One region of the Streptomyces sp. NPDC093111 genome, then DNA from elsewhere that is predicted to be linked to it. Evidence: riboswitches for the same ligand, from Rfam matches in the RefSeq annotation. Region 1 holds a riboswitch; each other region holds the start of a gene.
What was found. A riboswitch is a leader RNA that binds a small molecule or an ion and turns the genes downstream of it on or off. The one in region 1 is predicted to bind cobalamin.
Positions count from the first base shown of each region.

Region 2: it holds a riboswitch for cobalamin, as region 1 does, so the genes downstream of both, AB0Q96_RS27870 (ribonucleoside-diphosphate reductase subunit alpha) here and cobN (cobaltochelatase subunit CobN) in region 1, are expected to answer to the same signal.
Region 3: it holds a riboswitch for cobalamin, as region 1 does, so the genes downstream of both, metE (5-methyltetrahydropteroyltriglutamate--homocysteine S-methyltransferase) here and cobN (cobaltochelatase subunit CobN) in region 1, are expected to answer to the same signal.
Region 4: it holds a riboswitch for cobalamin, as region 1 does, so the genes downstream of both, AB0Q96_RS05095 (cobalamin biosynthesis protein) here and cobN (cobaltochelatase subunit CobN) in region 1, are expected to answer to the same signal.

Region 1 is NZ_JBFBNW010000004.1:332,761-338,115, reverse strand. It holds gene AB0Q96_RS08615 (precorrin-8X methylmutase) at 1-86, opposite strand, end outside; gene AB0Q96_RS08610 (cobalamin biosynthesis protein CobG) at 83-1,327, opposite strand; cobalamin riboswitch at 1,661-1,795, shown strand; gene cobN (cobaltochelatase subunit CobN) at 1,836-5,355, shown strand, end outside.
Region 2 is NZ_JBFBNW010000016.1:183,490-188,844, forward strand. It holds gene AB0Q96_RS27865 (ribonucleotide-diphosphate reductase subunit beta) at 23-1,039, opposite strand; gene AB0Q96_RS27870 (ribonucleoside-diphosphate reductase subunit alpha) at 1,039-3,387, opposite strand; cobalamin riboswitch at 3,515-3,677, opposite strand; gene AB0Q96_RS27875 (GNAT family N-acetyltransferase) at 3,699-4,214, opposite strand; gene mctP (monocarboxylate uptake permease MctP) at 4,302-5,355, opposite strand, start outside.
Region 3 is NZ_JBFBNW010000011.1:130,495-135,849, reverse strand. It holds gene metE (5-methyltetrahydropteroyltriglutamate--homocysteine S-methyltransferase) at 1-1,729, opposite strand, end outside; cobalamin riboswitch at 1,893-2,117, opposite strand; gene AB0Q96_RS20695 (alpha/beta hydrolase) at 2,256-3,905, shown strand; gene AB0Q96_RS20690 (LamG-like jellyroll fold domain-containing protein) at 4,003-5,355, opposite strand, start outside.
Region 4 is NZ_JBFBNW010000003.1:58,229-63,583, forward strand. It holds gene AB0Q96_RS05085 (inorganic phosphate transporter) at 1-1,114, shown strand, start outside; gene AB0Q96_RS05090 (hypothetical protein) at 1,131-1,352, shown strand; cobalamin riboswitch at 1,497-1,628, shown strand; gene AB0Q96_RS05095 (cobalamin biosynthesis protein) at 1,663-2,664, shown strand; gene AB0Q96_RS05100 (cobyric acid synthase) at 2,661-4,169, shown strand; gene AB0Q96_RS05105 (putative cobaltochelatase) at 4,237-5,355, shown strand, end outside.

The DNA of each region.
Region 1 (5,355 bases):
GCCTCGGTGCGGATCGTGGCAAAGGAGCGGCGGTAGATCTCCGCGCCGTCCTTCTCGTACTCGAACATCCTGTTGCTCTCGCTCATCTCGTGGGGGTCGCCGGGCCGCGGGCCGCCGCGACCGCTTCGGACAGGGAGGTACGGGGGGTGGGGACGCCGTCGACCAGATAGCCGCCGTCCTCGGTGGCGAGGACGTCGACCCAGGCGCCGTGCGGGTGCCCGCAGCGGCGGGCGCACCCCGAGAGGTGGACGGGCAGCCGTCCGTGCGGGGCGAGGGCCGCGTCCCGCCGCACGTCGGCGAGGGACTTGGCGCAGCCGGGCCGCCCGGTGCAGGCGCTCACGCCGGTGCCGGGGGCGTCGGGCCGGGTGATCAGGCCGTACGCGGCCGGCTCGGCGAGCCCGCCGGGCGGCCCGACGACCACCGCGCCGCGCCAGGGCGTGAACCGCACCTCGCGGGCCGGCAGCAGCGCCCGCAACTGCGCGGCGGTCAGCCGGCCCAGCGGCGCGAGCACGTACCGGGCGTCGTCGCCCAGCGGCCCCGGGGCGGGCGGGTCCCCTTGGGGCAGCGGCGGTACGGGATGGGGGACGGGCTCCGCGGCGAGCCCGGCGCGCGCCAGGGCCGCCGCCAGGTCCGGCGCGCACCCCTCGGGCAGCTCCCGCACCCGCCAGGCGCCGGTCCCGGCGGCCTCGGCGGCCCGCAGGAACGCGTCGGCGGCGGCGAGCGCGGCGCGCGGGGCGTCGGCCGCGGCGACCCGGACGGCCTGCGGGCCGAGGCGCACCTGGGCGCGGACCTCCCCGCCGCCGGGGGGCCCTTCTGCGAGCAAGGTCACATCGCCGCCGAGCCCCGCGACGTCGCCCCGCCCGTCGTCCAGGACGAACAGGAACCGTCCCGAGAGCGCCGCCGTCCACGCCTCCGCGCACAGCAGCGCGTCCAGCTCACGCGCCCACAACTGCGGCTCGGCGCCGCCGAGTCCGTCCAGGCCGGCGGCCGGCGAGACGACGATGTTGCGGATCCGTTCGTGGCGCGGCGAGGGCAGCAGCCCGGCCCGGTCGAGCAGCGCGGCCAGCTCGGCGCCGCAGCCCTCGCCGAGCCCGCGCAGCTCCGCGTTGCCGCGCGAGGTGATGCTGACGCCACCGTCCCCGAGGGACTCGGCCGCCTCGGCCAACGCGAGGACCTGAGACTCCGTCAAACGCCCGCCGGGCAGCCGGAGTCGGGCGAGCCGCCCGTCGTCCGCCGCGTGCAGTCGCAGCGCACCCGGACAGGCGTCGCCGCGGTCCCGTATGAGAGGTTCGCCCGGTTCGGGCGAGGTACGTGGGGTGGCCGACATGGCGGCGAGCATACCCACGGCACGATCCCCTCCCACCTGCCGCGAACCGGCCACGGGAGGGGCCGGGGGCCGCCTCGGGCGGGGCCTGGGCGGGCAACGGGCGGGGCCTGGGCGGCCACGGGCGGGGCCTGGTCCGGCCACGACTCGGGCCCGAACCCGCCACGACCCGGCCCCGAACCCGCCACGACTCGGGCCCGAACCCGCCACGACCCGGCCCCGAACCCGCCATGACCCGGGCCACGACCCGCTCCTGACCGCCGCCCCCGCCGCCCCCCGCCCCAGGTGTGATCCGCCCGACCCCCCGGCTCTCCCCCGCCGCGCCCGCTCACGATCTAGGATGCAAGCGGCATGGGGTCCCAGGACCCCGGGGAGGAAGCCCGGTGAGAATCCGGCGCGGTCCCGCCACTGTGAGCCGGTCCGGAGGTTTCGGGGCGGTGAGTCAGGAACTCCCGCCGTCCATACGACCACCCGGGGCGCGGACAACCCCGAGGAAGGGCCTGAGCTCGCCATGCTCCTGCTGCTGTCGCACTCCGACACCGACCTGCTCAGTGCCCGAGCGGCGAACGCCGCCGCCGGGGAAGGCCCGGTGGAGTACCGGTACGCCAACCCGGCCCGGCTGCCGCTGGCCGACCTCCCCGCGCTCCTCGACGGCGTCGAGCTCGTCGTCGTCCGTCTCCTCGGCGGTCTGCGGTCCTGGGACGAGGGCCTGGACACGGTCCTGGCCGCCGGGAAGCCCGTGGTGGTGCTGAGCGGCGAACAGGCCCCCGACGCGCAGCTGATGGAGACCTCGACCGTCCCGGTCGGCGTGGCCACCGAGGCGCACGCGTACCTGGCGCACGGCGGCCCGGGCAACCTCGGGCAGCTGGCCCGCTTCCTCTCCGACACGGTGCTGCTGACAGGCCACGGCTTCGAGCCGCCGGCCCCCGCGCCGACCTGGGGCCCCCTGGAGCGGATCCCGGGCGCCACGCCCGAGGGCGCCCTCACGGTCGCCGTGCTCTACTACCGCGCCCACCACATGAGCGGCAACACCGCCTTCGTGGGCACCCTCTGCGACGCGATCGAGCAGAAGGGCGCCCGGGCGAAGGCCCTGTACGTGGCCTCCCTGCGGGCCCCGGAGCCGGAGCTCCTCGACGAGCTGCGCGGCGCCGACGCGATCGTCACGACGGTCCTCGCGGCGGGCGGCACCAAGCCGGCCGAGGCGCAGGCCGGCGGCGACGAGGAGGCCTGGGACGCGGGCGCGCTCGCCGCCCTGGACGTGCCGATCCTCCAGGCGCTGTGCCTGACGGGCTCGCGCGCCGCGTGGGAGGAGAACGACGAGGGCCTGTCGCCGCTGGACGCGGCCAGCCAGGTCGCCGTCCCGGAGTTCGACGGCCGGCTCATCACCGTCCCGTTCTCCTTCAAGGAGATCGACGAGGACGGGCTGCCCGCGTACGTGGCGGACGCCGAGCGCTCCGCCCGCGTCGCCGGCATCGCCGTCCGGCACGCCCGCCTGCGGCACATCGCGAACGGCGAGAAGAGGCTGGCGCTCGTCCTCTCCGCGTACCCGACGAAGCACTCCCGCATCGGCAACGCGGTCGGCCTGGACACCCCGGCCTCCGCCGTGGCGCTGCTGCGCCGGCTGATCGCCGAGGGCTACGACTTCGGCCCGGTCGAGGACATCCCCGGTCTGGTCTCCGGCGACGGCGACGAGCTGATCTACGCCCTGATCGAGGCCGGCGGCCACGACCAGGACTGGCTCACCGAGGAGCAGCTGGCCCGCAACCCGGTCCGCATCCCGGCCGCCGACTACCGGCGCTGGTACGCCGAGCTCCCGGCGGAGCTGCGCGAGCGGGTCGAGGAGCACTGGGGTCCGGCGCCGGGCGAGATGTTCCTGGACCGCTCCCGCAACCCCGAGGGCGACATCGTGCTCGCCGCGCTGCGCCGCGGGAACCTGCTGGTCCTCATCCAGCCGCCGCGCGGCTTCGGAGAGAACCCGATCGCGATCTACCACGACCCGGACCTGCCGCCCTCACACCACTACCTGGCGGCCTACCGCTGGATCGCCGCCCGCGCCGAGGACGGGGGTTTCGGCGCGGACGCGATGGTGCACCTGGGCAAGCACGGCAATCTGGAGTGGCTGCCCGGCAAGAACGCCGGCCTGTCCGCCGCCTGCGGCCCGGACGCCGCGCTCGGCGACCTGCCGCTCGTCTACCCGTTCCTGGTGAACGACCCGGGCGAGGGCACCCAGGCCAAGCGGCGCGTGCACGCCACGCTCGTCGACCACCTGGTGCCGCCGATGGCCCGCGCCGACTCGTACGGCGACATCGCGCGCCTGGAGCAGCTGCTCGACGAGTACGCGCAGATCAGCAGCATGGACCCGGCGAAGCTGCCGGCGATCCGCGCGCAGATCTGGACGCTGATCCAGGCGGCGAAGCTGGACCACGACCTGGGCATGGCGGACCGCCCGGAGGACGACGGCTTCGACGACTTCCTGCTGCACGTCGACGGCTGGCTGTGCGAGGTCAAGGACGCGCAGATCCGGGACGGTCTGCACGTCCTGGGCGGCGCCCCGGCCGGTGAGGCCCGGGTGAACCTGGTCCTGTCGATCCTGCGCGCCCGGCAGATCTGGGGTGGCACGCAGGCGCTGCCGGGCCTGCGCGAGGCGCTCGGTCTGGACGAGTCGGCGGCGACCCGCACCACCGCCGACGAGGCGGAGGCGAAGGCCCGCGAGCTGGTCGAGGGCATGGAGGCGGCGGACTGGTCCGTGGACGCGATCGGCTCGGTGGCCGCCGCGTACGGCGCCGAGGTGCACGCGGTGCTGCGCTTCGCCTGTGAGCAGGTCGTCCCGCGGCTGGCCGCCACCACCGACGAACTCACGCACGCCGTCCACGCGTTGAACGGCGGCTTCGTCCCGGCCGGGCCCTCGGGCTCGCCGCTGCGCGGCCTGGTCAACGTGCTGCCGACCGGCCGCAACTTCTACTCGGTCGACCCGAAGGCCGTGCCGTCCCGCCTCGCGTGGGAGACCGGCCAGGCGCTCGCCGACTCGCTCCTGGAGCGCTACCGCACGGACAACGGCGGGTGGCCGACCTCGGTGGGCCTCTCCCTGTGGGGCACGAGCGCGATGCGCACCGCGGGCGACGACGTCGCCGAGGCGCTCGCCCTGCTGGGCGTCCGCCCGACCTGGGACGACGCCTCCCGGCGCGTGAACGGCCTGGAGCCGATCCCGCTCGCCGAGCTGGGCCGTCCCCGCATCGATGTGACGCTGCGCATCTCCGGCTTCTTCCGGGACGCGTTCCCGCACGTCATCGGGCTGCTCGACGACGCCGTACGGCTGGTCGCGGGCCTCGACGAGGGCGCCGAGGACAACTACGTACGGGCGCACGCCCAGGCGGACCTCGCGGAGCACGGCGACGAGCGGCGCGCCACCACCCGTATCTTCGGCTCCCGGCCGGGCACGTACGGGGCGGGTCTGCTCCAGCTGATCGACTCGCGCGACTGGCGCACCGACGCCGACCTGGCCGAGGTGTACACGGTGTGGGGCGGTTACGCGTACGGCCGCGGTCTCGAAGGGCGCCCGGCGCGGGCCGAGATGGAGACGGCGTACAAGCGGATCGCGGTCGCGGCGAAGAACACGGACACGCGCGAGCACGACATCGCGGACTCCGACGACTACTTCCAGTACCACGGCGGCATGGTGGCGACCGTCCGCGCGCTGAAGGGCACGGCGCCCGAGGCGTACATCGGCGACTCCACCCGCCCGGAGACGGTCCGCACCCGCACGCTGGTCGAGGAGACCTCCCGGGTGTTCCGCGCCCGGGTGGTCAACCCGCGCTGGATCGAGGCGATGCGCCGGCACGGCTACAAGGGCGCGTTCGAGCTGGCGGCGACGGTCGACTACCTCTTCGGCTACGACGCCACGACGGGCGTGGTCGCCGACTGGATGTACGACAAGCTGACCGAGGCGTACGTCCTCGACCCGGAGAACCAGGCCTTTCTGAAGGAGGCCAACCCCTGGGCGCTGCACGGCATCGCCGAGCGTCTCCTGGAGG
Region 2 (5,355 bases), on a different contig from region 1:
ACCGGAGGCCCGGACGCGACTCCTAGAAGTCCTCGTCCAGGTCCACCGAGCCCTCGACGGCCACCTGGTAGGCGGACGGGCGGCGCTCGAAGAAGTTGGTCAGCTCCTGGACGCCCTGGAGCTCCATGAACGCGAACGGGTTCGCCGAGCCGAACACCGGCGCGAGGCCCAGGCGGGTGAGCCGCTGGTCGGCGACGCACTGGAGGTACTCGCGCATCGACTCGGTGTTCATGCCCGGCAGGCCCTCGCCGCACAGGTCGCGGCCGAACTGGAGCTCCGCCTCGACGGCCTCCCGCAGCATCGCGGTGACCTGCGCCTGGAGCTCGTCGTCGAAGAGCTCGGGCTCCTCCTTGCGGACGGTGTCCACGACCTCGAAGGCGAAGTCCATGTGCATCGTCTCGTCGCGGAACACCCAGTTGGTGCCGGTCGCCAGGCCGTGCAGCAGACCACGGGACCGGAACCAGTACACGTACGCGAAGGCGCCGTAGAAGAACAGGCCCTCGATGCAGGCGGCGAAGCAGATCAGGTTGAGCAGGAAGCGCCGTCGGTCGGCCTGCGTCTCCAGGCGGTCGATCTTCTCGACCGAGTCCATCCACCGGAAGCAGAACTGCGCCTTCTCGCGGATCGACGGGATGTTCTCGACGGCCGCGAAGGCCGCCGCCCGGTCCTCCGGGTCGGGGAGGTAGGTGTCGAGCAGCGTCAGATAGAACTGGACGTGCACGGCCTCCTCGAAGAGCTGGCGCGAGAGGTAGAGCCGCGCCTCGGGGGAGTTGATGTGCTTGTAGAGCGTCAGGACCAGGTTGTTGGCCACGATCGAGTCGCCGGTCGCGAAGAAGGCGACCAGGCGGCCGATCATGTGCTGCTCACCGGGGGTGAGCTTGGCGAGGTCGGCGACGTCCGAGTGGAGGTCGACCTCCTCCACGGTCCAGGTGTTCTTGATCGCGTCCCGGTAGCGCTCGTAGAAGTCCGGGTAGCGCATGGGACGGAGGGTCAGTTCGAAGCCCGGGTCCAGCAGGTTCTTCTGTTCGTTGGAGCTCATCACTGGCAGGCCTCGCAGGACTCGGGGTTCTCAAGGGAGCAGGCGACGGCGTCGGGGTCGGCGACCTGCTGGACGGGGATGGTGGCGGCCTGCGCGGCGCGGGCGATCCGGGTCGCCGGGCGCGAGCGCAGGTAGTACGTGGTCTTCAGGCCCTGCTTCCAGGCGTACGCGTACATCGACGACAGCTTGCCGATGGTCGGCGTCTCCAGGAACAGGTTCAGCGACTGGGCCTGGTCCAGGAACGGGGTACGGGCGGCGGCCATGTCGATCAGGCCGCGCTGCGGGATCTCCCACGCCGTCCGGTACAGCTCGCGCACCTCGGCCGGCACCCAGTTGAAGCCGGCGATCGAGCCGTTGGCCTCGCGCAGCGCCTCGCGGGTCTGCGCGTCCCACACGCCGAGCCGCTTCAGCTCGTCCACGAGGTACGAGTTGACCTGGAGGAACTCGCCGGACAGCGTCTCGCGCTTGAAGAGGTTGGAGACCTGCGGCTCGATGCACTCGTAGACGCCGGCGATCGAGGCGATCGTCGCGGTCGGCGCGATGGCGAGCAGGAGGCTGTTGCGCATGCCGACGGCGGCGATCCGCTCGCGCAGCGCGGCCCAGCGCTCCGGCCAGTTCAGCTCCACGTCGTAGTGGTCCGGGTGCAGGACGCCGCGGGCGGTGCGGGTCTTGTCCCAGGCGGGCAGCGGGCCGTTGCGCTCGGCGAGGTCGGCGGACGCCTCGTACGCGGCCAGCATGATCCGCTCGGCGATCCGGGTGGACAGCGCGCGGGCCTCGGCCGAGTCGAAGGGCAGCTTCAGCTGGAAGAAGACGTCCTGGAGGCCCATCGCGCCCAGGCCCACCGGACGCCAGCGGGCGTTGGAGCGCCCGGCCTGCTCGGTCGGGTAGAAGTTGATGTCGACGACCCGGTCGAGGAAGGTGACGGCGGTGCGCACGGTCTCGTCGAGCCGCGCCCAGTCGATCTCCCCGTTCCGCACGAAGGCGCCGAGGTTGACCGAACCGAGGTTGCAGACGGCCGTCTCGCCGTCGTCGGTGACCTCGATGATCTCGGTGCAGAGGTTCGAGGAGTGGACGACGGAGCCGGGCTCGGCGGTCTGGTTGGCGGTCCGGTTGGACGCGTCCTTGAAGGTCATCCAGCCGTTGCCGGTCTGCGCGAGGGTGCGCATCATCCGGCCGTACAGGTCACGGGCCGGCATGGACTTCTTGGCCAGGCCCGCGGCCTCCGCCGCCCGGTACGCGGCGTCGAACGCGTCGCCGTACAGGTCGACCAGCTCGGGCACGTCGGAGGGCGAGAACAGCGACCAGTCGGCGTCCGCGTTGACCCGGCGCATGAACTCGTCCGGGATCCAGTGCGCGAGGTTCAGGTTGTGCGTGCGGCGGGCGTCCTCGCCGGTGTTGTCGCGGAGCTCCAGGAACTCCTCGATGTCCGCGTGCCAGGTCTCCAGGTAGACCGCGGCGGCGCCCTTGCGGCGGCCGCCCTGGTTCACCGCGGCGACGGAGGCGTCCAGCGTCTTCAGGAACGGCACGATGCCGTTGGAGTGCCCGTTGGTGCCGCGGATCAGCGAACCGCGGGCGCGGATGCGGGAGTACGACAGGCCGATGCCGCCCGCGTGCTTCGACAGGCGCGCGACCTGGTGGTAGCGGTCGTAGATGGAGTCCAGCTCGTCCTGCGGGGAGTCCAGCAGGTAGCAGGAGGACATCTGCGGGTGGCGGGTGCCGGAGTTGAACAGGGTGGGGGAGGAGGGCAGGTAGTCGAGCCGGCTCATCAGCCCGTACAGCGCGGCCACCTCGTCGACGGCGCGCGCCGACTCGTCCTCGGCCAGACCGGACGCCACCCGCAGCATGAAGTGCTGCGGGGTCTCGACGACCTTGCGGGTGATCGGGTGCCGCAGCAGGTAGCGGGAGTACAGGGTGCGCAGGCCGAAGTAGCCGAAGCGGTCGTCGCCGGCCGGGTCGATCAGCGCGTCGAGGCGCGCGGTGTGCGCGGCGACGAACGCGGCCGTGCGGTCGGCGATCAGGCCCTCGCGGTGGCCGACGGCGACGGAGGCCGAGAAGGAGACGGCGCCCTGGCCGGCCGCCTCGTCGGCGATGGTGAGGGTGAGCAGCCGGGCGGCGAGCCGGGAGTACGCCGGGTCCTCGGCGATGAGTCCGGCGGCGGCCTCGGTGGCCAGCTCGCGCAGCTCCGCCTCGTCCGCGCCGGCGCTGCGGCCGCGCAGGGCGGCGGCGGCGACCTTGCCGGGGTCGGTGTCCGGGAGGTCGGCGGTGAGATCGGTCAGGACCCGCAGCAGCACGGTGCCGGGGCCGTCGGTCTCGATCGCTGCGGCCGGATCGGCGGGCGCGATGGTCACGTGGGGGCTCTCCCTCGCTCGGCGCGGAGCCAGGACGGGAGGCGGGAACGGGCGGCCGTACGCACGGCGGCGCCGCGTCCACCGGCCCACTCCGCGAGGCCCGGACGTCTGTGGCACCCGGAACGGACGGACCGGGCACGCTGTCGGCAGGTCTTCGGACTCACCCTGGGCGCGAAAGCGCGCAAAACACACCGTTGCGGGACAGTTCCGGATTTCCACCGGATTCCCCTGCGGCGACAGCGAGGACGAGCATACATGTGGGGGGCGCCGCTCACGGCACCCCCCACATGTTGTGTCGGCCGGAGCCGGGCTCAGAGCTCCAGAACGTAGGTGAAGAGCGTGAAGTCCAGCCCCGGGACGGGCTTCCAGTCCCGTTCGGGGGAGCGGACGAAGCCCAGTCGCTCATAGATGCGGTGGGCGGTGGCCATCGTCCGCTGGGTGGACAGCACGATCCGCGCGCACCCCTCGACGGCCCGCGCCCGGTCCACGCAGGCCCGCACGAGGGCCTCCCCGACGCCCCGGCCGCGCGCCGCGTGTGCGACCGCCAGCATGCGGAACTCGGCCTCGCCCTCCCGGGCGATGTCGGCCCACTCCCGGCCGCCGGCGGTGAAGGTCACCCCGCCGAGGACCGCGCCGGTCGCGTCCGTGGTGTCGACCGCCACGAGCACCTCGGCCTCGGCGTCCCGCCGGGCCACGTCCCGCAGCAGCCCCAGATACGCGTCGTCCTCGCCGAAGGTGAGGAACCCGTCGTCGAGATAGGCCCGCGCGGTGATCTCGCCGAGGGCCGCGTACTCCTCGGGCCGTACCGCCCTGATCGTGAAGTCCATGCCCGGCAGTCTGCCCCCGGCACGGCTCCGCCCGCCCCCGGATATCCGGAGGCGGGCGGGAGGCGGTGGAGCGGACGGCCGCGGGGCTCAGTGCCCGGCGGTGCCGACCTTCGGCAGCTCGGTGGCGACACCCGCGTCACCGGCGTCCGCCGTGTAGTCCCCGGGCGAGGTCTCGTCGACGCCGTCGGGCGCCTTGAGCGCCTTCAGGACGACGGTGAGGACCACGGTGACGACCAGGTTGAGCACGAAGGCGGTGAGGCCGATGTAGCCGATCTCGCCGATGCCGGGGATCTCGGCCGAGGAGCCGCCGAAGTGCTTCTGGGTGGGGCTGGCCACGCCGTACGCGGCGGCGGTGCCGTAGACCATGCCGACGGCCCAGCCGGCGAGCAGCGCCCAGCGGTGGAACCAGCGGGTGAACAGGCCGCCGACGAGGGCGGGGAAGGTCTGGAGGATCCAGATGCCGCCGAGCAGCTGGAAGTTGATGGCGACGGTCTTGTCCATGGTGAGGACGAAGACCAGCGCGCCGACCTTCACCAGCAGCGAGACCAGCTTGGAGACCTTGGTCTCCTGCTCGGGCGTCGCGTTCGGCTTGAGGAAGTCCTTGTAGATGTTCCTGGTGAACAGGTTGGCCGCGGCGATCGACATGATCGCGGCCGGGACCAGGGCGCCGATGCCGATGGCGGCGAAGGCCACGCCCGCGAACCAGGCGGGGAACATGTCCTCGAAGAGCTGCGGGATGGCGAGCTGCCCGTTGGTGACCTTCACGCCGGCGGCGATCGCCATGAAGCCGAGCAGCGCGAGCAGGCCCAGCATCAGCGAGTACAGCGGCAGGATCGTGGTGTTGCGGCGGATCACCTCGCGGCTCCTGGAGGAGAGCGTCGCGGTGATCGAGTGCGGGTACATGAAGAGCGCCAGCGCCGAGCCGAGCGCGAGGGTCGCGTACGTCCACTGGCCGGCCTCGCCGGGCACGAGCGCGCCCTTGGGCTTGCCGGTGGCCGGGTTGACCGTCTGGTACGCCTCGCCCGCCTTGGCGAAGATCTCGTCGAAGCCGCCCAGCTTGATCGGGATGTAGATGATCGCCACCGCGATGACGATGTAGATCAGGGCGTCCTTGACGAAGGCGATGAGCGCCGGGGCGCGC
Region 3 (5,355 bases), on a different contig from region 1:
ACCAGGCCAGCATGGTGACCGGGCCGGTGAGCATGCCCTTGACCGGCTTGTCGGTGAGCGACTGCGCGTACGCGGTCCAGCGCACGGTCATCGGCGCGGGGCGGGAGATGTCGCCGGCGAGGATCGGCGGACGGACGTAGCGGGTGCCGTACGACTGCACCCAGCCGTGCTGGGTGGCCAGGTAGCCGGCGAGCTGCTCGGCGAAGTACTGGACCATGTCGTTGCGTTCGGGCTCGCCGTGCACCAGGACGTCGAGTCCGGTCTTCTCCTGGAAGGAGACGACCTCCTGGATCTCCGTCTTGATGCGCTCCTCGTAGGCGACGGTGTCGATCCGCCGGGCGCGCAGGTCCGCGCGGGCGGCGCGCAGTTCGGCGGTCTGCGGGAAGGACCCGATGGTGGTCGTCGGCAGCAGCGGCAGGCCGAGGTGGGCCCGCTGGGCGGCGGCCCGCTCGGGGTAGGGCCGGGAGCGGCGGCCGTCCGCGTCGGTGACGGCCCGGACCCGGGCGCGTACGGCGGGATCGCGGGTGAGGGGAGAGGCGGCGCGGGCGGAGCGCGCGCTCCGGTTGGCGGCCAGTTCGTCGCCGATGGCGTCGGTGCCCAGGGAGAGGCCCTTGGCCAGGGCGACGACCTCGTCCGTCTTCTGCCGGGCGAAGGCGAGCCAGCTCAGGACCCGCGGGTCGACGTCCCGCTCGGCCGCGGCGTCGAGCGGCACATGGAGCAGCGAGCAGGAGGCGGACACGTCCACGTGGCCGGCGAGCCCGAGGAGGGTGCCGAGGGTGGTGAGGGAGCCCTTCAGGTCGTTGACCCAGACGTTGCGGCCGTCGACCACGCCGGCGACGAGCCGCTTGCCGGGCAGTCCGCCGACGGCCGCGAGTCCTTCGAGGTTCGCGGCGGCCGGCCCGGTGAAGTCGAGCGCGAGTCCTTCGACCGGCGCCTTGGCCAGCACCGGGAGGGCGTCGCCCAGCCGGTCGAAGTAGGAGGCGACGAGCAGCTTCGGCCGGTCCCCGGCGGCGCCGAGCTCACGGTAGGCCCGGGCGGCGGCGCCGAGTTCGGCGGGCGCGCGGTCCTGCGCCAGCGCCGGTTCGTCGATCTGCACCCACTCCGCGCCCGCGGCCCGGAGGTCGGCGAGGACCTCGGCGTAGACGGGCAGCAGGCGGTCCAGCAGTGTCAGCGGCCGGAAGTCCGCCGGCACGCCGGGGGCGGGCTTGGCCAGCAGGAGGTACGTGACCGGCCCGACCAGCACGGGGCGCGCGGTCAGCCCCAGCGCGAGGGCCTCGCGGAGCTCGGCGACCTGCTTGGCGGAGTTCGCCGAGAAGACCGTGTCAGGACCCAGTTCGGGGACGAGGTAGTGGTAGTTGGTGTCGAACCACTTGGTCATCTCCAGCGGGGCCACGTCCTGGGTGCCGCGGGCCATGGCGAAGTAGCCGTCCGTCGCGTCGGCCGCCACGGCCTCCTGGTGACGGCCCGGGATCGCGCCCACCATCACCGTGGTGTCGAGGACGTGGTCGTAGTACGAGAAGTCACCGGTCGGCACTTCGGCGACGCCGGCGTCGGCGAGTTGCAGCCAGTTGGTCCGGCGCAGTCCGGCGGCGGTGTCCCGGAGGGCGTCGGCGGTGACGCGGCCCTTCCAGTACCCCTCGATCGCCTTCTTGAGTTCGCGGTTCCGCCCCTGACGGGGGTAGCCGTACACGGTGGCCCGTGCTGCCGCGGCTGTGGACTTCGTGGTCACGGAGATCTCCTTCGCGAGATGGATCCCTGAGGTCCGGAGACCGGACGAGGGGCGAAGAGAGACCGGGGACAGGCGGATCCGGCCGCGCGCGGCACAGCGCGCTCGTCCGCCTGTATGGTCGCCGACCCGCCCTCGAGGTCACCGGATGGCCGCGCGCGGAATCGTCCGCGTGCGGGCAACGGGCAGGTCTTCGGACTCGCGGGCACGTCCCGTCGAAACGAGACACCTACTGGCCGTCGCTTCCCAGGTCCGGTACGTCGGACCCAGTGCTGTGTGACGGCGGTCGTTCCCACTCACCGCTGCGGGGCAGTCCCGGATTCCCACCGGGTTCCCTCTTACGACGCATCCCGCCTGGCGGACGGGGCGAACCAGCTGCGTGCTCACTGTAGACCACGGACCCGCGCGTCGGGGTCGGATCCTCCTCTGGGGGGACCCGAAGCCGTACTTCGGGGGGATTCGGGCAAGTCGCCTATGAGCAAGGGTTCTTGGGACCGAACACCCACCTCCCGCGAGGATCCCCATCATCGTGCGAAGCACCCGAACGACGTCCGTCGTGGCCCTCGGCGCCATCGCGACGCTCCTCCCCGTCCTCACTCCCGCGGTGGCCTCGGCGGCCGGACCGGCCTCCCGGACCGCCGCCACCACGCCCGCCGCCTCCCCCTTATCCGACCCGCTCGCGCGCTACGGACACCAGAAGCCGCGCTGGAGCCGCTGTGACGCCGAAGGACCGGCGGAGTACCAGTGCGCGACGATCAAGGTGCCGCTGGACTACGCCCGTCCGAACGGGCGCACGCTCGACCTGGCGATCTCCCGGACGAAGGCCACGAGCGCGCGCGACCGGCGCGGGGTGCTGCTGCTGAATCCCGGCGGGCCCGGCGGATCGGGCCTCGACATGCCGGTCTGGATGGCATCGATGCTGTCGGACGACGTGAAGAAGCGGTACGACCTGATCGGCTTCGATCCCCGGGGCGTCGGCCGGAGCAGCCCGGTGAGCTGTGGCCTGAACGACGCCGAGGCGGCCTGGCAACGCCCGTACAAGGCTGCGACGTTCACGAAGGACGTCCAGTGGGCGCGGACCGTCGCGGAGAAGTGCCGGGCGCGGAACGGCGCCGCCCTCGCGCACCTCACCACCCGCGACACGGCCCGGGACATGGACGTCATCCGCGCCGTGCTCGGCGAGAGGAAGATCTCGTACCTCGGCTACTCCTACGGCACCTATCTGGGCGCCGTCTACACGCAGTTGTTCCCGAAGCGCGCCGACCGGTTCGTCCTCGACAGCGCGGTCGACCCGCAGCGGATCTGGCGCGGCATGATCCAGATATGGGCCGAGGGCGCGGAACCGGCGTTCACCCGCTGGACCGGCTGGGCCGCCGAGCGGAACGCGACGTACGGGCTCGGCGCCACCCCGGCCGAGGTCGGCGCGACCTTCTGGGCGCTGGTCGCCCGGGCGGACCGTGAGCCGATCGTGCTCGACGGCGTCAGCCTGACGGGCGACGACATCCGGCTCGGGGCGCGGGCCGTCTTCTTCGACGTGGCCTATGCCGCCGAGGCGGTCGTACGGCTCAAGGACGCCGCCGAGGGCCGGACTCCGGCACCGGCGAGGTACGGCACGCCGTTCGCCCCCGCGCCCTCGGCCGGCGCCCGCCCCGCCGGCGCTCCGGCCGGTGCCCCCGCCGTCCCGGCGGACAACATGGACGCGGCCTTCTGGTCCGTGGTGTGCGCCGACACCCGTGCCTGGCCGCGCGACCCGGAGCAGTACCGGCGCGACGCGATCCGCGACAAGCGCAGGTACCCGCTGTACGGGGACTTCGCGTCGAACATCAAGCCGTGCGCGTTCTGGCGGGGCGGGGCCGAGCCCGCCACCGAGGTGAACAACGCCGTCGGCGCCCTCGTCCTGCAGAACGAGTGGGACTCGCAGACGCCCCTGGCCAGTGGGCAGGGGCTGCGCCGGGCGATGAAGGGGGCCCGGATGGTCACCGTCCTCGGCGGCCAGGGCCACGGCGTCTACGGGCTGGGATCCTGCGCCGACGCGACCGCCACGGCCTACCTGGTGACGGGCCGTCTGCCCGCCGCCGACCTCAGCTGCCGGACCCCGGCCGGCCAGGCCCACCGCTCCACCGGGCTCCCGCTGCCGACCCTCCCGCAGCGCCTCCCGATCGGGCAGAGCCGCTTCTGACCCCGCTCCGCACGGCTGTGCGGGTGGGGCCCCGCGCGGTGGGGCCCCACCCTCACCGGCACGTCAGGACGAGGACGTCACGATCCGCCGGCCGGGCTCAGGCCGCGGGGGCCCTGAAGTGGCAGTTCGTGGAGATGGGCGAGGTGGTCGTGCCGTCGGTGGTGCGGACGCGCCAGCCGTACGTGTGACCCGGGAGCAGCCGGGGGACCGGGACGGAGACGGTGCCCTGGCCGCGGACCTTGGTGCTCGCCGAGCCGGCCGCGCCCATGGTGATCGGCTGCGGCTGCGTCGGGTCGGTGTTGTCCCAGATCGAGAACTCGGCCCACACCTCCTTCGACGGGTCGGGGTGGGTGACCGTCGCCGTCAGCGTCGGCGTGAGGGTGCTCGACGTGCCGTAGTCGGCGCCGAAGGGGTCGACGTTCTGGTGGCAGCCCTGGGACAGCGGCTCGCCCGGGACCTCGCGCAGCTGCGTGCTCCGGCCGGTCGGCGCCGTCAGCCGGCCGGCGTACGAGGCGATCTGGTCGTCGCGCAGCGGGTAGCCGAAGGCCGCCACGCGCTGCACGGAGCCGTTGAACCAGGCGTTGTGGGCGCCCTTCACCTTGTCGCGGCCGACGACGAACGGGCCCGTGGCTGCCCACCGGTCGGCGTCGGCGTGGACGGCCGTGGCCTTCTTCACGCCGTCGACGTAGAGCGAGACCGCGCCGCTGGTGGCGTCGTACACGCCCGTGAGATGGGTCCACCTGCCGGCCGTGGCACCGGGGGCGATGGCCTGGTCGACGTTCCAGGTGGCGCTGTCGGCCTTCGGCAGGGCGAAGCGCCAACTGCTGTCGCCCTGGTTGTAGAAGAGCATCATGCCGCTGATCGTCGTCCCGTCCTGGGACAGCACGACCGACGTGCCCGCGCCCGGGTTGGCCTTCGCCCAGGCGGAGACGGTGAAGCTGCGGGTGGTGTCCACGGCGGGCCCGGCCGCGGTGGCCGCACCGGTGGAACCGTCCAGGGCCAGCGCCCCGCCGTGCTCGCCGGGTGCCCAGGTGGCGCCGCCCGTCAGCGTGCCGTCGAAGCCGTCGGGGCTGCCGTCGAGCCGCCAGGCCGGCTTCCCGCCGCCCTGCGTGTGGCCGTACAGCGGGGTGTGGTCGGAGTAGCCGGTCGGGTCCGGCCGGCACGGGTCGGGGACGCTCACCGGAGTCGTCTTCGTGCAGGTCGGCTGGACGGAGACCCGGTAGTCCGCCTGGTCCGCGAAGTCGGTCCGGGAGTCGCAGCCGGTGAAGCCGCCGGTGGCGAAGAGGTAGTCGATCTTCACGGTCGTGTACCCGGAGTACGACAGGATCCCGCCGTTCGCGTCCTGCGTCACGCCGCCGAGCGTCAGCTTGGTCGGCTCGTCGGAGGTGTCGCCGGTGCCGTACGCCCGCTGGTCGCACTCCGGCATCAGGCTGTAGAGCGGCTGGAGCCG
Region 4 (5,355 bases), on a different contig from region 1:
CGCGTTCCTGTCCGTGGAGGTCGCCAAGACGATCTCCGGCGGGATCATCAACGAAGAGGGCATTCGTACAGAAGTGATCTTCGCGGCGCTCGTCGGCGCCATCCTGTGGAACCTGCTGACCTGGCTGCTCGGTCTGCCGTCCAGCTCCTCCCACGCCCTGTTCGGCGGCCTGATCGGCGCCGCCGTGATGTCGGCGGGCTGGGGCGCGGTCAACGGCCCGACCATCGTCACCAAGGTCCTGATCCCCGCCGTCGCCGCGCCGATCGTCGCCGGTCTGGCCGCGATGGTCGCCACCCGCCTGACGTACCGCCTCGGCGCGAAGTCGAACACCGGGACGAAGGCCACCGCCAAGGGCTACCGGGCCGGCCAGATCGCCTCCGCCGGTCTCGTCTCGCTCGCCCACGGCACCAACGACGCCCAGAAGACGATGGGCATCATCACCCTCGCCCTGGTCACCGGCGGCGTCCTCGCCCCCGGCTCCAACCCCCCGATGTGGGTCATCGTCGCCGCGGGCATCGCGATCGCGCTCGGCACCTACCTCGGCGGCTGGCGCATCATCCGCACCATGGGCAAGGGCCTCACCGACCTCCAGCCGCAGCAGGGCTTCGCCGCCCAGACCAGCGCCGCCACGGTCATCCTGGCCTCCTCGCACCTGGGCTTCTCGCTCTCCACCACCCAGTCCTGCTCGGGTGCCGTGATGGGCGCCGGCCTCGGCCGCAAGGGCGGTGTCGTCCGCTGGTCGACCGCCACCCGGATGTTCGTCGCCTGGGGTCTGACCCTGCCCGCCGCGGCCCTGGTCGGCGCCGGCGCCGAGTTCCTCACCAAGCAGGGCCCCTGGGGCATCGGCGCCGTCGCGGTCCTCCTGGTCGCCGGCTCCGGGGTCATCTGGTCGCTCTCCCGCCGCAAGCCGGTCGACCACAACAACGTCACGGCCGACGACCTCGACGCCCCCGCCGAGCCCGCGGGCGTCGTGACCACCGCCATCGCGGCCGTCACCCCGCCGCCGGCGGCCGGCTCCGTCGCCGCCGTCACGGACACGGGCCTGAAGACCACCATCCCCACCCCGGGCCCCACGGACCCGGCCGCTCCCCCGGCCCCCGCCGCCGCGGTCTAAGGAACTGGAACCAAGCATGAAGATCGACTGGGCAGCCCTCGGCTCCGTCTTCGGAGTCAGCCTCGTGGCGACCGTCGCCCTGGTGGGCCTCTTCACCCTCGGTGTCATGGGCCTCTCCAAGCAGGAGGAGGCGGCCGCGAACGGCGGCTCCGCCGGCCTGGCCCGCACGGGCGCCTACGCCTGCTTCGCCCTGTGCGCGGCAGCCGTGGCCTACGGCATCTACCTGATCGTCATCTGACGCGCTCCACCGCGCGTCGTCCGAGGCGACGAGCACGAGGGCCGGGCGGTCCGCACCATCGGGTGCGGGCCGCCCGGCCCTCGTGTCTGTGGCGCTCCGCACAGTGACCCGACGCAGGTCAAGGGTGAGTTGACGGCTGTTCGCGCAGCGTGGTGGACTGCCGGGGCCATTACGGCGGCAGTAGAGGAAGTCCGGTGCGAATCCGGCGCGGTCCCGCCACTGTGACCGGCCCCCCGGGGCCGGGAGTCAGGAACTCTCGCCGCCGGTCACGTCGATCCAGGGCGCGGACCCTGAGTGAGGACAGAGCGCCATGCCCGGCCGCGGCCTCAGCCTTCCCGGTACCACCGGCGCCTCCGGCGTCACCCGTGCCACCACCGTCTTCGCGTACGGAGCGGCCGCCGGCCTCGCCGTCGACCTGCTCGCGGGCGACCCCCGCCGCGGCCATCCCGTCGCCGCCTTCGGCCGGGCCGCCGGCGCCGTCGAGAAGCGCCTGCTGCGCGACCACCGCGGCTGGGGCGCCCTGCACACCGCCGTCTGCGCCGGCTCCACCGTGGCCCTCGGCGCGCTGGCCGCCCGTACGGTACGGGGCAGCCGCACCGCCACCGTCGCCCTGACCGCCGCCTCCGTGTGGGCCGTCGTCGGCGGCACGACCCTGGGCCGCGAGGCCCGTGCGATCGGCGGGGCGCTCGCGGCCGGGGACCTGGAGGTCGCCCGGGAGCGCCTGCCGCACCTGTGCGGACGCGACCCGCACTCCCTGGACGGTCCCGCGATGGCCCGCGCGGTCGTCGAGTCGGTCGCCGAGAACACCTCCGACGCCGTCGTGGGCGCCCTGTTCTGGGGCGCCGTCGCGGGCGTGCCCGGCCTGGTCGGCTTCCGGGCGGTCAACACCCTGGACGCGATGGTCGGCCACAAGTCGCCGACGTACCGGCGCTTCGGCTGGGCCTCGGCCCGGCTCGACGACCTCGCCGGCTGGCCCGGCGCCCGGCTCACCGCCGTCCTCGCCACCGTCGCCGGCGGGAACCCGGGCGGCGCCGCCCGGGCCTGGCGCGCCGACGCGGCCCAGCACCCCAGCCCCAACGCGGGCCCCGTGGAGGCGTCCTTCGCGGGCGCGCTCGGCGTACGGCTCGGCGGGACGCTGGCGTACGGCGGGCGGATCGAGCACCGGCCCGTCCTCAACGGGGCGGGGCGGCCCGTCGAGGTCGCCGACATCGACCGGGCGGTACGCCTGTCCCGCCGGGTCACCGGACTGACCCTGGCCGCCTGCGTCGGCGGCCGGATGATCGCGAGCGCGCTGAAGCGGAGGAACGCATGAGGGGTGGGGGGCTGCTGGTCGCCGGCACCACGTCCGACGCGGGCAAGAGCGTCGTCACGGCCGGCATCTGCCGCTGGCTGGTCCGGCAGGGGATCAAGGTCGCGCCGTTCAAGGGGCAGAACATGTCCCTGAACTCCTTCGTGACCCGGGAGGGCGCCGAGATCGGCCGCGCCCAGGCCATGCAGGCGCAGGCCGCCCGCGTCGAGCCCACCGCGCTGATGAACCCGGTGCTCCTGAAGCCCGGCTCCGACCGCTCCAGCCAGGTCGTCCTCATGGGGAAGCCGGTCGGCGAGATGAGCGCCCGCGGCTACCACGGCGGACGGCAGGCGACGCTCTTCGAGCCCGTGATGGCGTGCCTGGAGGAACTGCGGGGCACGTATGACGCCGTGATCTGCGAGGGGGCGGGCAGCCCGGCCGAGATCAACCTGCGGCGCACGGACATCGTGAACATGGGCATCGCGCGGGCCGCGCGGCTGCCCGTCGTGGTCGTCGGCGACATCGACCGGGGCGGGGTGTTCGCCCAGTTCTTCGGGACGACGGCCCTGCTCGCCCCCGAGGACCAGGCGCTCGTCGCCGGGTACCTGGTGAACAAGTTCCGCGGCGACGTGACGCTCCTGGAGCCCGGCCTCGACATGCTCCACGGCCTCACCGGGCGCCGCACCCTCGGTGTCCTGCCGTACGCGCACGGGCTCGGCATCGACGAGGAGGACGGGCTGCGGGTGTCGCTGCGCGGCACCGTCCGCGAGTCCGTGGTGGCGCCGCCGGTCGGCGCCGACGTGCTGCGGGTCGCCGTCTGCGCCGTCCCCCTGATGTCCAACTTCACCGACGTGGACGCGCTGGCCGCCGAGCCGGGCGTGGTGGTCCGGTTCGTGGACCGGCCCGAGGAGCTCGTCGACGCGGACCTGGTGGTCGTCCCCGGCACCCGCGGCACCGTGAAGGCCCTCGCCTGGCTGCGGGAACGCGGCCTGGCCGACGCGCTGGCCCGGCGCGCCGCCGAGGGACGTCCGGTGCTCGGCGTCTGCGGCGGCTTCCAGGCGCTCGGCGAACGGATCGAGGACGAGGTCGAGTCGCGGGCCGGCGTGGTCGACGGGCTCGGGCTGCTGCCCGTACGGATCCGCTTCGGGGTCGAGAAGACCCTGGCCCGGCCGGTCGGCGAGGCGCTCGGCGAGCGCGTCGAGGGGTACGAGATCCACCACGGCGTCGCCACCGTCGAGGGCGGCGAGCCCTTCCTCGACGGCTGCCGGGTCGGCGCGGTCTGGGGCACCCACTGGCACGGCTCGCTGGAGAGCGACGGCTTCCGCCGCGCCTTCCTGCGCGAGGTCGCCGCCGCGGCCGGCCGCCGCTTCGTCCCGGCCCCGGACACCTCGTTCGGCGCGCTCCGCGAGGAGCAGCTGGACCGGCTGGGCGACCTGATCGAGGAGCACGCCGACACGGACGCGCTGCTGCGGCTCATCGAGGAGGGCGCCCCGACGGGACTGCCGTTCGTGCCGCCGGGGGCGCCGTGAACGCCGCGCCCGCACCGTCTTTCCCGCCCGCCCCGACCCGCGTACGACTCGAAGGAGTGATCACCCGATGAGCACCCGCTATCCGTTCACCGCCGTCGTCGGCATGGACGATCTGCGGCTCGCGCTGCTGCTGAACTCGGTCAGCCCGGCGGTGGGTGGCGTCCTCGTGCGCGGCGAGAAGGGCACCGCGAAGTCCACCGCCGTGCGGGCACTCGCCGAGCTGCTGCCGTCGGTGGCCGTCGTCGCGGACTGCCGCTTCAGCTGTGACCCGGCCGCACCCGACCCGGGCTGCCCGGACGGGCCGCACGGCGCCGGGGCGGCCGACGCGCGGCCCGCGCGGATGGTCGAGCTGCCGGTCGGCGCGTCCGAGGACCGGCTCGTCGGCGCCCTCGACATCGAGCGGGCGCTCGCCGAGGGCGTGAAGGCCTTCGAGCCCGGACTGCTCGCCGCCGCGCATCGAGGGATCCTCTACGTCGACGAGGTCAACCTCCTGCACGACCACTTGATCGACCTCCTGCTCGACGCCGCCGCCATGGGGCAGTCGCACGTCGAGCGCGAAGGCGTCTCCGTACGGCACGCCGCGCGGTTCCTGCTGGTCGGCACCATGAACCCCGAAGAGGGCGAACTGCGGCCGCAGTTGCTCGACCGGTTCGGGCTGACCGTGGAGGTCGCCGCCTCCCGGGTTCCCGAGCAGCGGGTCGAGGTGGTCCGGCGGCGGCTCGCCTTCGAGGACGACCCGGCCGCGTTCGCCGCCCGCTGGGCCGGCGAGGAGGCGGCGCTGCGCGAACGGATCGTCGCCGCGCGGGAGTTGCTGCCGAAGGTGGCGCTCGGTGACGCGGTGCTCCTCCAGATCGCCGCGACCTGCGCCGCGTTCGAGGTGGACGGCATGCGCGCCGACATCGTGATGGCCCGGACCGCGACCGCGCTCGCCGCGTGGGCGGGGCGGACCGAGGTCACGTCGGAGGACGTGCGACAGGCCGCGCTGCTGGCCCTTCCGCACCGGCGGCGGCGCGCGCCCTTCGACGCCCCCGGGCTCGACGAGGACAAGCTGGACGAGACGCTGGAGCAGTTCAAGGGCGAGGACGAGCCGGACCCCGACCCGGAGCCCGACGGCCCGGACGGTCCGGGCGACGGCGGTCCCGGCGGAGGCGGTGGCGGAGGCGGGATCCCGCCGCAGGGCGACGGG